DNA from 4 places in the Paenibacillus sp. Y5S-9 genome. Region 1 is predicted to be linked to each of the others. Evidence: a T-box and tRNA genes for the amino acid it is inferred to sense, from the RefSeq annotation. Region 1 holds a T-box; the other regions hold tRNA genes.
What was found. The T-box of region 1 lies ahead of leuS (leucine--tRNA ligase). A T-box ahead of a tRNA ligase gene usually reads a tRNA of that ligase, here a tRNA-Leu.
Positions count from the first base shown of each region.

Region 1 (3,181 bases):
AGGTACCGTCTTCATCGTTCCGTCTTCCAGATGCAGAATCGGGATTGGCTCACCCCAGTAGCGCTGACGGCTGAACAGCCAATCACGCAGACGATAGGTTACTTTCCCTTGCCCTTTACCGTTCTCTTCCAGCCAAGCAATCATCTTGGCAACCGCTTCTTCATTATTCAGTCCGTTCAAGAAATCGGAATTCACATGCGCGCCATCACCGGAATAAGCCTCTTGTGTAACGTCTCCACCTTGAATAACCTCGATGATATCCAGACCGAACTGCTTCGCAAATTCCCAGTCACGTGCATCATGACCCGGAACAGCCATAACCGCACCTGTACCGTAGCCTGCAAGAACGTAATCAGCTATCCAGATCGGCAGTTTTGCACCATTAACAGGGTTGATTGCATAAGCGCCAGTGAATACACCTGTTTTGTCTTTGGCCAAATCCGTACGTTCCAGATCACTTTTACGAGAAGCCTGCTCCTGATAAGCCTGAATCGCTTCACGTTGGTCATCGGTTGTAATTGCTTCTACCAATTCATGTTCCGGAGCAAGTACTGCAAAGCTCGCACCGAACAATGTGTCCGCACGGGTAGTAAACACCTTAATAACTTCCTCGCGACCTTCAATGGCAAATACAACTTCTGCACCTGTCGATTTACCGATCCAGTTGCGCTGCATATCTTTGATGCTTTCAGACCAATCCAGCTCTTCCAGGTCTTCCAACAGACGCTCTGCATACTCGGTAATTCTCAGAACCCATTGACGCATTGGTTTGCGTACAACCGGATGTCCACCACGTTCACTCTTGCCATCAATAACCTCTTCATTAGCAAGTACCGTTCCAAGGGCTTCACACCAGTTAACTGCAACTTCATCCACATAAGCCAGGCCCTTATTGTACAGCTGGATAAAGATCCATTGTGTCCATTTATAGTATTCAGGGTCCGTTGTGCTGATCTCACGATCCCAGTCATAAGAGAAACCGAGCGATTTGATCTGGCGACGGAAATTGTCAATATTACGGAATGTAATATCTCGTGGATGTTCACCTGTATCCAGTGCATGCTGCTCAGCAGGCAGACCGAAAGCGTCCCAACCCATTGGGTGCAATACGTTGTAACCGCGCATACGTTTGTAACGGGAAACGATATCCGTTGCCGTATATCCTTCCGGGTGGCCTACGTGCAGACCTGAACCGGATGGATAAGGGAACATATCCAGTGCATAAAATTTCGGTTTAGCAGGGTCCTCACCCGTTTTAAACGTTTTATTTGCATCCCAGTATTGCTGCCAACTTTTTTCCATGACTTGTGGCTGATAGCCGTGTTTCGGCTGGTTATTCTCACTCATCTATTGTTCCTCCTTCAGGTTATTCGCTTTAGCTTTAATTGCAACAAAAAAACCTCAGCATCCCGTAGCGTTTGCAGCGCTAGGGACGAGAGGTTGAATTCCCGTGGTACCACCCTAGTTAGCGGACGAACGTGCTTCGTCATCCACTCCCTTTGGACCTGTAACGGCGGTTAACCGATGCGGATTTCCATTCCTGAACCCAAGCTTTATACAAGCAGGTTAAACAGAATGGTGTAATCACCGCATTTCTCCAAGGCGAGTTCGCAAATCACTGTCAACCGGCTTGCACCAACCGCCGGCTCTCTGTTATGTACAGGAATTACTACTGATCCTTATCATCGAAATATGTATACAATATCGGGACCATTATATAAAAAAGCAAGCCCAAAGTCAATATTACACGTTATAATCGCTATCTTGAAGTCTACGTTTCGTATCGTTCATAACACTGGTTGCTGTTCAGGATAAGCGAAAACGCTCAATGCCTTCCTCCAGATTATGAATGGTCCAATTCACATGTTCCTGATTATCATATTGGCGATAAGCGCATTCAATGCGTAATACCAGATCAAAATACAAGTCGTATAAACTTCTTCTTCTCAGCTCACTTTCAGTTGTAATCGCATGCCCATACCCTTTCACAAAACCGGGAGTATAGTTAAAATGACTGAAATAATGCTCCATCAGAGGATCTGCCCACAGTGAACGTTCAAAATCAATAATCGCTGTAATGCGACCTTTGTCTACTAGAACATTGCCATCCCACAGATCCCAACTCACAAGCACAGGTTCTTTGACATCGTCCAGTACATTGGATTTTTCTTCAATCAAACGTCTCAATTCAGGGTAATCGATCGAAAATGTAATTCCGGCTTCTTCACCATCGGTAAGAATGTCATCCATCAAATTCATAAATGCTTCTTTCCATGTGGAATAACGCTGTTTTTGCTCCGAGAAATATCCAAACTTCTCACCCTTGATTTCATTAATTCGACGATTGTACCGACCCAGCTGGTGTTCAATGGCTTCCTGCTCTTCTGCAGAATATTGATCCTTAACCTGATTATAGGGTGTTCCAGACATGTATTCCATGATAAAATAACGGGCTGAAGCCATAGTTAACGAATCATCATAAGCCAACACTTGGGGTACGGGAACATCCTGTAGCTCCGTAATAAGGCGCAGGGCCTCAACTTCGGCAATCATGAGATCCTGCTCACAGCGCATCAGATTTGTCGAAGCTGAAGGAGCAATTTTGAGTACCACTCGCTGTGCGTCACTGAGTGTAATGAGATATGCATGATTGGCCCAGCCATCCACCATTTCCTTGTAGTCCTGTATACTTGCAGAGAAATGCTGCTTTATTATGGCATTCAACTGTTCTGACGAAAGTCTTGTTTTATATGTACTTTCCACTTCTACACCTCACATTGACATTTGATTTGTTTTCTCAGAAAACGCTTTCTATCCGACTATTATCGCCTCCTTTACTTTAACTGGCAATACTTTTTGTCACGTCGATATATCTTTTCTTGCATTCCTTTACCCTATTTAAGAATATTGCTATTCATTCTCCATGGAAAATCAAACAAAAAAAACTGCCCTTATGCAACATACATAAGGACAGTTCTCATTATTCGCTCTTACTTCACAGCCACGTAGAACAAGCGCTGTGCGCTGTCTTCGGCCTCTTTCCATTCAAAATCCGCATATACCTTCACGTCTCTAAAGCCTGCTTTGGACAACTCCAGCTTCATCCAGTCCGGATTATATGCACGCTGGACATGAACTTCTTCAAAGCGCTGGTACATATCCTTGTTACCATTATCCACAC
Region 1 covers NZ_CP145887.1:4,914,173-4,917,353, forward strand. The annotation lists gene leuS (leucine--tRNA ligase) at 1-1,347, opposite strand, end outside; T-box leader at 1,426-1,695, opposite strand; gene V6669_RS21730 (aminoglycoside phosphotransferase family protein) at 1,807-2,763, opposite strand; gene V6669_RS21735 (class I SAM-dependent methyltransferase) at 2,991-3,181, opposite strand, start outside.

Region 2 (3,181 bases), 3.3 Mb from region 1:
GACGTATGGACTGGAACGATAGCCTCTCCAGATCGGATGTAACATGTCTCATGGATAGGACCCTCCTTTGGCAGAAATCTTATCTCAGTTCATCTGGAATATCCAAAATATCAGCGACCAGGTGCCTGAATCGGGTTGCTTTGCGTGTGCCGTGAATGAGATTGGATAAACGATAGGGTGGGATGCCGTGCTGTTCACAAAAGGTCTTCTGGTCCACTTGAAGTTCGGTTAGCCGTCGTTTGATGGCCCATCCGAACGGAGTAACTGGTTTTTTCTTGTTCAAAAGGGTTCACCCCTGATTAGAATGTAGTATTCAGCCGCCCTTTCTTCATGTAAAATATATAGAAATGCGAGCTGTATGTTTCATTATATACGTAAATTCGTCATCTAACAATTAAAAAAGACGGAAAAAAGTGTATTTTGTGATGATAAATGGCGTAAATACGTAAATAAAACAAATAAAATGACAAAAAACACGTCGGCAAGGAGGTTGCCGCGTGTTTTTTAGTTTGCTTGAATAAAGGGGAGCAGGTATGAGGAGGAAGAGGATTAGGCCCTGTAGGCATGAAGTCCAGCTCCAAGCATATGGAAACTGGGGAAAAATGATTTCATGGACATCGAGGTTGGCTGTGCCAGTCCATCCGCAGCCGAGGCGCTGACGGTCTTCCATTCATTCTCCAGATCTGTGGCCAGGCGGACCATCAGATCCTTGGTTGTATCGTTGTTCAGGGGAATGACTTTGGAGGCTTCGGTTATGCAGGCATTCATGGCTGAATGCAGGTAACCAAGGACCGCCTCCTCGACCGGGATGTCGAGGTGGTGGTTAATCCATGCGTGAACAGTGGAGAGGCAGCCAACCGAATCGTATTTGGCAAAGATCTGTTCGAGCTGGCTGAATTCAATCCAGGGGTGCAGAGCGCGTGCAAGTCTGATCAATCGTTTACCCATGGCGGCAGCTTGTTCTCTGAGATCTCCAGGGGTTCGCTGAACATGGACGAGCTTGTCGATTAGAGCTATCCGCCATGTATCCTTGTGATCTGCTGCGGTATAGATGCCTTTGATGGCCATACCTTCTAGACGAACGATGCTCGGATGCAACTGACAACGCATGAATGATTCGAGATCTTCAGCATTACGAATGGTACCCTCCCTGATATGGATATCCATGCCGAAGGAATGGGTGAACCCTCCAACCTGAATAGAGGAATCAAGCAGTTTGACATAATCGAGCAGCTTATTCCCACGGTTCACAATCATTCGCCTCCTGTGTTCGTTAAATGTCACTTAAAGTGACATTTATATTCCTTTTTGATTGCTTTATGTTCAAAAATCCGAATTATATGATAGTTATCATCCCATAAATGTCCGCTTTTTGTCAATAGTATCCGTGAAATTTAATGGATTAAATCTGGGATTCAATATTTGTGTTATTTTATATAACATATAAGGTTAAATATCTGCGAAGTGCAGGGAGGACTAGATATAAATGAATCAATAAGATCAGCTCAATCCGGAAAGGAGGGGATCAAATCTAATGTATGCAGTTCATGGGTAAAGATGACGAGAATATGCGTTTTTTGTGGAAAATGCCTAGCTGTAAAAGAAGTATTAAAAAATACTTTACTTTTAGTTCTGAACCCGGTATAATCAATTCTGTTGCCGATTATTTACGACATGCGGTCGTGGTGGAATGGCAGACACGCTATCTTGAGGGGGTAGTGGGCGTATGCCCGTGGAGGTTCGAGTCCTCTCGACCGCATCATATGAACGATTAAGAAGAAGCTTTCCATTAATGGAAAGCTTCTTTTTTTGTTTTTTTAACAGTCTGACATCAAAGTTGAGAAAAAAGGCCATCCATTACCGGGGCAATGGTGCTCTACCTTCCGGCTACGGGTGGCCAATGTATTATTTTTGCAGCAAGTTCTTGATATCTTCTTCAATCTTGTCCGGTGTTGTTTTGGGAGCATACCGTTTAATGACCTGTCCGTTCTGATCCACAAGGAATTTGGTGAAATTCCATTTGATTGCTTTGGAGCCGAGCAGGCCAGGAGCTTCTGTGCTAAGGTGCTGGAAGAGAGGGTGAGCGCTTGAGCCGTTCACATCAATTTTCTCAAACATAGGGAAGCTTACGCCATAATTCATCTGACAGAACTCGGCAATATCATCGGAAGAACCTTTTTCCTGTGCAAACTGGTTACTTGGAAAACCAAGGACTTCAAATGGCGCATCCTGGAACTTGTCTTGCAATTCTTGCAGACCTTTGAATTGAGGGGTAAGTCCGCATGAGCTTGCCGTATTCACAATCAGGAGCACTTTGTCACGGTAGTCGGACATTTCAACTTCTTGACCGCGAAGGGTATTCACTTTGTAATCGTAGATTGTCATCTAAATCGCCTCCATTTATTTACTCTTATATCTTCTATTATATTGGTTGCAATTAAATATTGCAAAACTAATGTGGTGTTAAAAGCATCAAAATAGGCAAGTTGTGCAGAATACGTGAATGAATTGCGAAGTGATTTTCGTCAGAGTGAGAATTAGATAGATTTAAAGAGATGGATAGAGTATGACCTTGTTGTAAGCGCTATTATATGTGAGTATTGCCGAAAATCTGTCGATTCGGTGATCTGTGCGGACTTTACACCATCATGGCACGGGTGTATGATTCATAACGTAATTTCAATTTAAACTAAATTGTACCTGAAAAACGAAACAAACGATAATATCGCTCGATCTTATCCTTAAGATATACGAACGATGTTTTAATCGCTGAGTTTCCATTCATTGATGAGTGGAAAACGGGGGAACCAACAGAATGCGCTGTCCAGGACAGTAGGCATTCATGGGGTGAATTTTCCGGTGACAGCCGGAAATAGGGCGACTCTCGCGCCCGAATCCGTCAGCTAACCTCGTAAGCGTTAAAGGGAGAGGCAACAAGCCGTACGCTGGTTCATGGTCTTTTCGCCATGGATTCTTTAAGAAGCGTTCGGGAGGCCTTGGTCCCCCACGCTTCTTTTTTGTTGTCTTTTCACGCCAAGGGAGGAACGAATGATGGATACTGAGATGATCTTAGTGACTGCTCCAAATGAAGCAGGACGTAAATTTATCAAATTACTAATGTACAAAAAAATGCCGTTTGCCGTTCTAACCAACAGTGCAGGGGAAGAGCGTAGACTCCGTA
Region 2 covers NZ_CP145887.1:1,630,864-1,634,044, forward strand. The annotation lists gene V6669_RS07145 (hypothetical protein) at 1-52, opposite strand, end outside; gene V6669_RS07150 (hypothetical protein) at 80-283, opposite strand; gene V6669_RS07155 (urease accessory UreF family protein) at 550-1,251, opposite strand; tRNA gene V6669_RS07160 (tRNA-Leu) at 1,677-1,759, shown strand; gene V6669_RS07165 (glutathione peroxidase) at 1,906-2,385, opposite strand; cyclic di-AMP (ydaO/yuaA leader) riboswitch at 2,758-2,933, shown strand; gene V6669_RS07170 (hypothetical protein) at 3,049-3,181, shown strand, end outside.
Region 2: it has a tRNA-Leu gene. The T-box ahead of leuS (leucine--tRNA ligase) is inferred to sense a tRNA for this amino acid. The anticodon was not compared.

Region 3 (3,181 bases), 2.6 Mb from region 1:
CCCAAGGAGAGCCATCACAGCCCGCTACAAGCTAAGTTTATGCATTTCATCGAGACCATTCTCTCTAAAAGGTCATCCTAACCTTGTGTTTAACACTTCATTGATGTATCTCAACCCCGTATATCGAGGACGAAGTGTATGCGCTGTGTTGAATGCATGTTCCATCATCTCCGGGGTTACACCGAGTTGCTCAGTAGTCACAGGTCCACCTACTTGTTCCAACCATACGATGAGCTGAGAAGCCTCTGGCAATTGGTCATATATCCCAAACACCGGTTCACCCGATCTCTGTGCAAGTTCTTTATATTTCACCGTAAGCAATGCACAAGCTACGCCAACTTTGGCACCATGCAGAACCGGTCTTTCTCCCGCTTGCATCAGATCCATCTCCAGGATGTGGGACAGATGATGCTCACCTCCGGATGCCGGACGGGAATGGTCAATGATCAGCATAGAGATACCGGAAACAATTAATGCGTCCATTAATACAGCTACTCCCTCTGCTCGCCCCTCCGCAATCGCTTGTACATGATCTATGCAGGTATTCAGCGCTTCTTCTGTCATCCGATAAGCAACTGGACAGAACGGTTCTCCGCCCAGTTCACGGGAAACAATCCAGTCTGCAAGCGAAGTATATTTACCAAGCATATCTCCGAATCCGGCAGCCGTCATCACTTGTGGGGCTTGCTCCAGAATATCCAGATCGGCAAAGATAGCCTCCGGCGGAACAGCCTGAAATGTTTGTTTGACGCCGCTTACAATTAAGGGCGCACCCGCAGAGGTAAACCCATCCACTGAAGCCGCTGTAGGGATCGACAAAAAGGGCTTGTTCATTTTGGAACAAACAAATCTCACCAGATCATGAATGGTACCTGAACCCACCGCAATTACAGCCTGACTTTCGAGTCTCACACCCAACATAACCTGTACAATAGCTGCTTCGTCCGCAATGATATCACCCGTCAGATTCTCCGGTAGAGCGATCTCATCCGCATGCTTTCCCGCTTCGCGAATACTACTCAGCACATCAGATCCGGCCGCCTGAAACGTATGTCGATCATAAACAACCGTCACCTGACGATATCCTTGCTCAGACAAATAACCCGGTAACCTCTGAATGGCCCCAGCTTCCAGATGAATCAGCATATCCACAACCCGGTGTTGATGACCGCAAGCACACTGCTGTGCTTCCTCATTCCATGCTGCAATTCGTTCGTTCATATTCATTCGCTCTTACCCTCCCATATGAGATATCATGCATAATTAACGGGTTAAAACCACAAGATAAAAAAGGAAATAAAATGTGATGATTTTCCTGATCACACTTTACTGCCTGTACCCAATATTTGCAAATCCATATCTCACATTTCCAAGTAGGTGAAACAATGAAATTAACGAAAGAATTAGGAATTTCGCTCGGATTTCTCGCTGGAACCACTTTCGGCAGTGGTATCGCTTTTTTGTTTCGTCTCCAGTCGGTTGAAGTGGTTGCCAGTGTTACGCTATTCGGTATTGCAGGAGCCATTGCCGGGATCATCACGGCAGTCATTCTGCGCCAGCGGCAACATTAGCATTAGCAAGCATGCCAGTAGCAAAATGTAGGCTCCACACAAATGATCCACAAAATAAAAAAAGGTTCGTGAATTGCCCTAGAGCAACTCACGAACCTTTTTTGTTAGATGCGGTCGAGAGGACTCGAACCTCCACGGGGGGTTAGCCCACACGGACCTGAACCGTGCGCGTCTGCCAATTCCGCCACGACCGCATAATATGTATCTCCTCATCCATCGATGAAAAGCGTTCCGGTGAAGCAATTCCTTGTTTTACCGTAATTCAGAGTATACATGCTCCAAAATAAAAATGCAACTTTTTTTATTCAAATCAAGAATAGGACATATGTCCTTTTTTCTCAACTTCAAACACCCTATCGTAGTATTAAACAAATGTACCATCCATAAGAATGCAAAAATGAAGGAGAGATCCACTTTGGAAAAAACCAATCTGTGCTTTATCGGTGCCGGGTTTCATGCATCCACGAATATTTACCCTTCTGTTATTGAAGCCGGAGCGCAGATCCAGGCCATTGCTACTCGCAGTATGGAACGCTCTGAAGCAGCTCTGCTGCGATTTGGCAGCAACGGAAAAGCGTATGATAACGCTGGGCTTATGTTACAGCAGGAGACTTGTGACGGAGTCGTTGTGGTCGCCCAGCCTATAGATCAGACCGCTCTTGTTCTCGAATGTATTCGGGCTGGCAAGAATGTATACGTGGATAAGCCGCTCGGATGGAACGCAGCCGAAGCCGCCACTGTAGCAGAAGCTGCCGAGCAGGCTGGCGTCGTTGTCATGGTCGGTTTTATGAAACGTTATGCTCCGGTATATATGAAGCTCAAGGAACTCATTGATAGTAATTCGCTAGGTAAAGTGCGTTCATTCCAAATGAAATTCGCTGTAGACAGTACACCATTTTGCAAGGATGAGGAACAATTCATGAAGCTCGCTGCCATTCATATGGTCGATCTGATGCGTTACTTATTCGGAGAAGCAATACGAGTTACAGGCACAGCCGTGAAAGATGGGGAACACATTAATCAAAGCATTTCCCTTGTATTTGAGAATAACGTAGTAGGCAGTGCTTATTTTACCGGCATGAGTGCTTGGTCACGGGAGAGTGAAAGTGTACTCGTCACCTTTGACAACGGATTTGCGTCAGCTGAAGAGATCAACACACTTACTGTTCATCAATCCCGAAGCTCGACCAGCCTTCCCTGGAAATCTCTCGAGGAACAAGATACCGTATATACACCTTCCGGGTCTCCCATGTCAGGAGCTTATCGCGACCTTTATCTACGCGGGTTTGTTGGTGAAATGGTGCACTTCATAAAGTGTTGCCAGAATCAGACCGTCCCATATTCCAGCGCCAAGGATAATATTGCAACGATGGCTCTATGTGACTCCATTCTATCGTCATTGAAGTAGCGTATATACGTTCATCATCATATTTTATACATCCAGAGAAGAGGAACTAATCTCATGTTGGACACAGGTCTACTTATCATTCGTCTCGTGATTGGTTTCATTATGATTGGACATGCATGTAAGAAACTGTTTGGCTGGTTTGGAGGCGAGGGTATATCAGGGACGGCTGAATTCTTCGGAGCGATCGGCCTGAAACCGGCTA
Region 3 covers NZ_CP145887.1:2,266,934-2,270,114, reverse strand. The annotation lists gene V6669_RS10140 (sn-glycerol-1-phosphate dehydrogenase) at 73-1,227, opposite strand; gene V6669_RS10135 (hypothetical protein) at 1,386-1,571, shown strand; tRNA gene V6669_RS10130 (tRNA-Leu) at 1,681-1,765, opposite strand; gene V6669_RS10125 (Gfo/Idh/MocA family oxidoreductase) at 1,987-2,979, shown strand; gene V6669_RS10120 (DoxX family protein) at 3,034-3,181, shown strand, end outside.
Region 3: it has a tRNA-Leu gene. The T-box ahead of leuS (leucine--tRNA ligase) is inferred to sense a tRNA for this amino acid. The anticodon was not compared.

Region 4 (3,181 bases), 2.6 Mb from region 1:
ATTTAGTAGAATCAACAAATGAAAGAGGTTCTATGCTTCATTTCTATCCTATGATTTATGGAAGGAGGTTTTGAAAGGGTTTACATAAAATAAATGCCAGTCAATCCGCTATTCTTGTTTGTTTTCCTGGTCGCGGTTTCTCTATGTAACCATTTACCATTATCGAGGAGGATGAAAGTAGTGAAATTCAAATTCAAAAAGACGATCAATGTTTTATTGGCCTGCTTAACAGCTCTGCCCCTCATGTTAAGTCCTACACAAGTTTCGGCGGCAAGTGATGCCAACATTAATTTGTCCTCAGAAAAACAACTGATCAAGGGCTTTGGGGGCATTAACCTTCCTGCCTGGATTGGTGATCTGACTCCCGCTCAACGTGAAACTGCTTTCGGTAATGACCAGAATCAGTTAGGCTTTTCAATTCTCAGGATCTACGTCGATCCAGATTCTAATAACTGGTATCGTGAAGTTGCCACAGCCAAACGGGCTATTGAAAAAGGGGCTATCGTATTCGCATCCCCATGGAATCCTCCAAGCAGCATGGTTGAAACATTCAACCGCAATGGGGACACCAATGCCAAACGTCTGAAATACGACAAATATGCCGCATATGCGCAACATCTGAACGACTTTGTAACCTACATGAAAAATAACGGCGTAGATCTGTATGCCATTTCTGTGCAAAATGAACCGGATTATGCTCATGACTGGACCTGGTGGACTCCACAAGAGATCCTTCGCTTCATGAAAGAAAATGCCGGGTCCATTCAAGGTACCAAAGTCATGGCGCCTGAATCCTTCCAGTATTTAAAGAATATATCCGACCCAATCCTGAATGATCCGCAGGCACTTGCCAACATGGACATACTGGGAGCGCATACGTATGGAACACAGATTTCGAATTTTGCCTACCCTCTCTTTAAGCAAAAAGGAGCCGGTAAAGAACTGTGGATGACTGAGGTGTACGTTCCGAATAGTGACAACAACTCAGCAGACCGCTGGCCTGAAGCATTGGACGTTTCCTATCACATGCACAATGCCATGGTAGAAGGTGATTTCCAGGCCTATGTGTGGTGGTACATCCGCAGACAGTATGGTCCGATGAAAGAGGACGGTACCATAAGCAAACGCGGATATAATATGGCTCATTTCTCCAAATTCGTGCGTCCAGGCTACCTGCGAGTCGACGCAACGAAAAATCCGGATACGAACACCTTTGTCTCAGCCTACAAAGGTGATAACAAAGTTGTCGTCGTGGCGATTAACCGTGGAACTTCAGCCACAAGCCAAAAATTCGTTCTGCAGAATGGTAATGCCTCCACTGTGTCCTCATGGATTACGGACAGCAGTCGAAACCTGGCAAGCGGAACCCCGCTTACCGTATCCAATGGAGCCTTCACAGCACAGCTCCCGCCTCAGAGCGTAACAACATTTGTTGCCAACATTACTGGCGGAAATAGCGGCGGGAATACAGGCAGTGGCACTACGTATGAAGCTGAGACCGGAACATCACTTACGGAAGCTGCCATTGAAACAATCTACCCCGGTTACACTGGCTCCGGGTATGTTAACTTCAATGCGATGACTGGTTCAGCCATTCAATGGAACGGCATTAATAATGCTACAACAGGTACCAAAAACGTAAAGTTTCGTTATGCGCTGGAAAGTGGAACACGGAACCTCGACATTTTTGTGAACGGAACCAAAGTTATCAGCAACGAGCCCTTTCCGGCTACGGGAAGCTGGTCCACTTGGGTTGAAAAAACAATACAGGTCCCCATGAACACGGGGACCAATACATTGAAAGTGGTTACCACCGGATCGGAAGGACCGAATATTGACAGCATTAATGTTACCGCAGCGCAATAAACGTTCCTTAGGGCTGATGGAAGACATTTGCTGTACATGCAGCTAAGCACTAACCTCTTGGATACTCAAGTCTAAAGTTAGTGTTATATCAAAAAATGCAAAAAAAACTCCTTAAGCGTTAGCTTAAGGAGTTTTTTTGTTAGATGCGGTCGAGAGGACTCGAACCTCCACGGGGGGTTAGCCCACACGGACCTGAACCGTGCGCGTCTGCCAATTCCGCCACGACCGCATATTGTATCTCCGCCATCAATATCGGCGACAAGAAATAATATATCATGCGGAATCTATCATGTCAACACTGAAAATAATAACAATAAAACCCGAACCAGACGTAGATAGATTCGGGCTTTACCTTTAACTACAAATTAAAGCTTGGAAGGCCAGTTGCCATACCATGCATAACCGCCTCTTCTTTCTTTATCAATATCACTTAATTTGTATTTAACTACCCCGTCGCGACCAATAAAGATTGGTTTATCTGTTCCGATCTCATAGAAGCGTGCCCAAATTGGTGCAGCTTTGGAATCAGCGATAATTTTACTATCTCCATTAGCTCTTTCATACTTGTAACCCGTAATTTTCACCTTGTTAAACCAAGCCTCCGCTCCTTTAATGGATGCTGTGATTTTAGAGTTAGCAGGTCTCGTTTTCAGGAATTTAACGATTGTTACACTTTCTCCAGCTGTCAGCGATGGCACTTCGTAGATTCTTGCGCTCGCTGGTTTAAGGGAACTGGAATCATGTTGTTGTCCCCATGCTGTCAGCTTACCACCTGAAACGACTTGTGTATTCAGAATCGCCTCCACACCTTTGGCAACTGAATTTTTACTGCGGTTAGCAAGTGTGCTGTCGATAAACGAGAAATCACCTTTGCGTGTCGCTACTTCATCGAGCATGATCATTACATTAATCATGGCATCATCATTGTAGGTAATATGTTTGTGATATCCGGAGCTTTGGTAGACTTGTGGCCATCCGCCGTTTGAATACTGCATGTTGATCAAAAAGTTAATTCCTTTGATTGCAGCTGTGGAGTATCGCGGATCATTCGTCTTTTTGAATTCCTTCGCCAATCTTCTAATTTCTGAGTATGTAGCCTTGTTGTCTATCGTGGACTTCGCCCACTCTCCACTTGTCTGTTTATAATCTTTTCTCCAACCTCCATCCGGCAGCTGGTTCTTCAAAATATCAGAAATACTCGCTGTAGTACCCGATGCATCCGCAGCAGATACCGTCCCTACAGGGAGAACTGCCATTCCAACTGCTGAGAACACCACCATCGTACATGCCAGGACAAAAGTAATTATTTTCTTCG
Region 4 covers NZ_CP145887.1:2,353,747-2,356,927, reverse strand. The annotation lists gene V6669_RS10590 (carbohydrate-binding protein) at 181-1,866, shown strand; tRNA gene V6669_RS10585 (tRNA-Leu) at 2,011-2,095, opposite strand; gene pelA (pectate lyase) at 2,232-3,181, opposite strand, start outside.
Region 4: it has a tRNA-Leu gene. The T-box ahead of leuS (leucine--tRNA ligase) is inferred to sense a tRNA for this amino acid. The anticodon was not compared.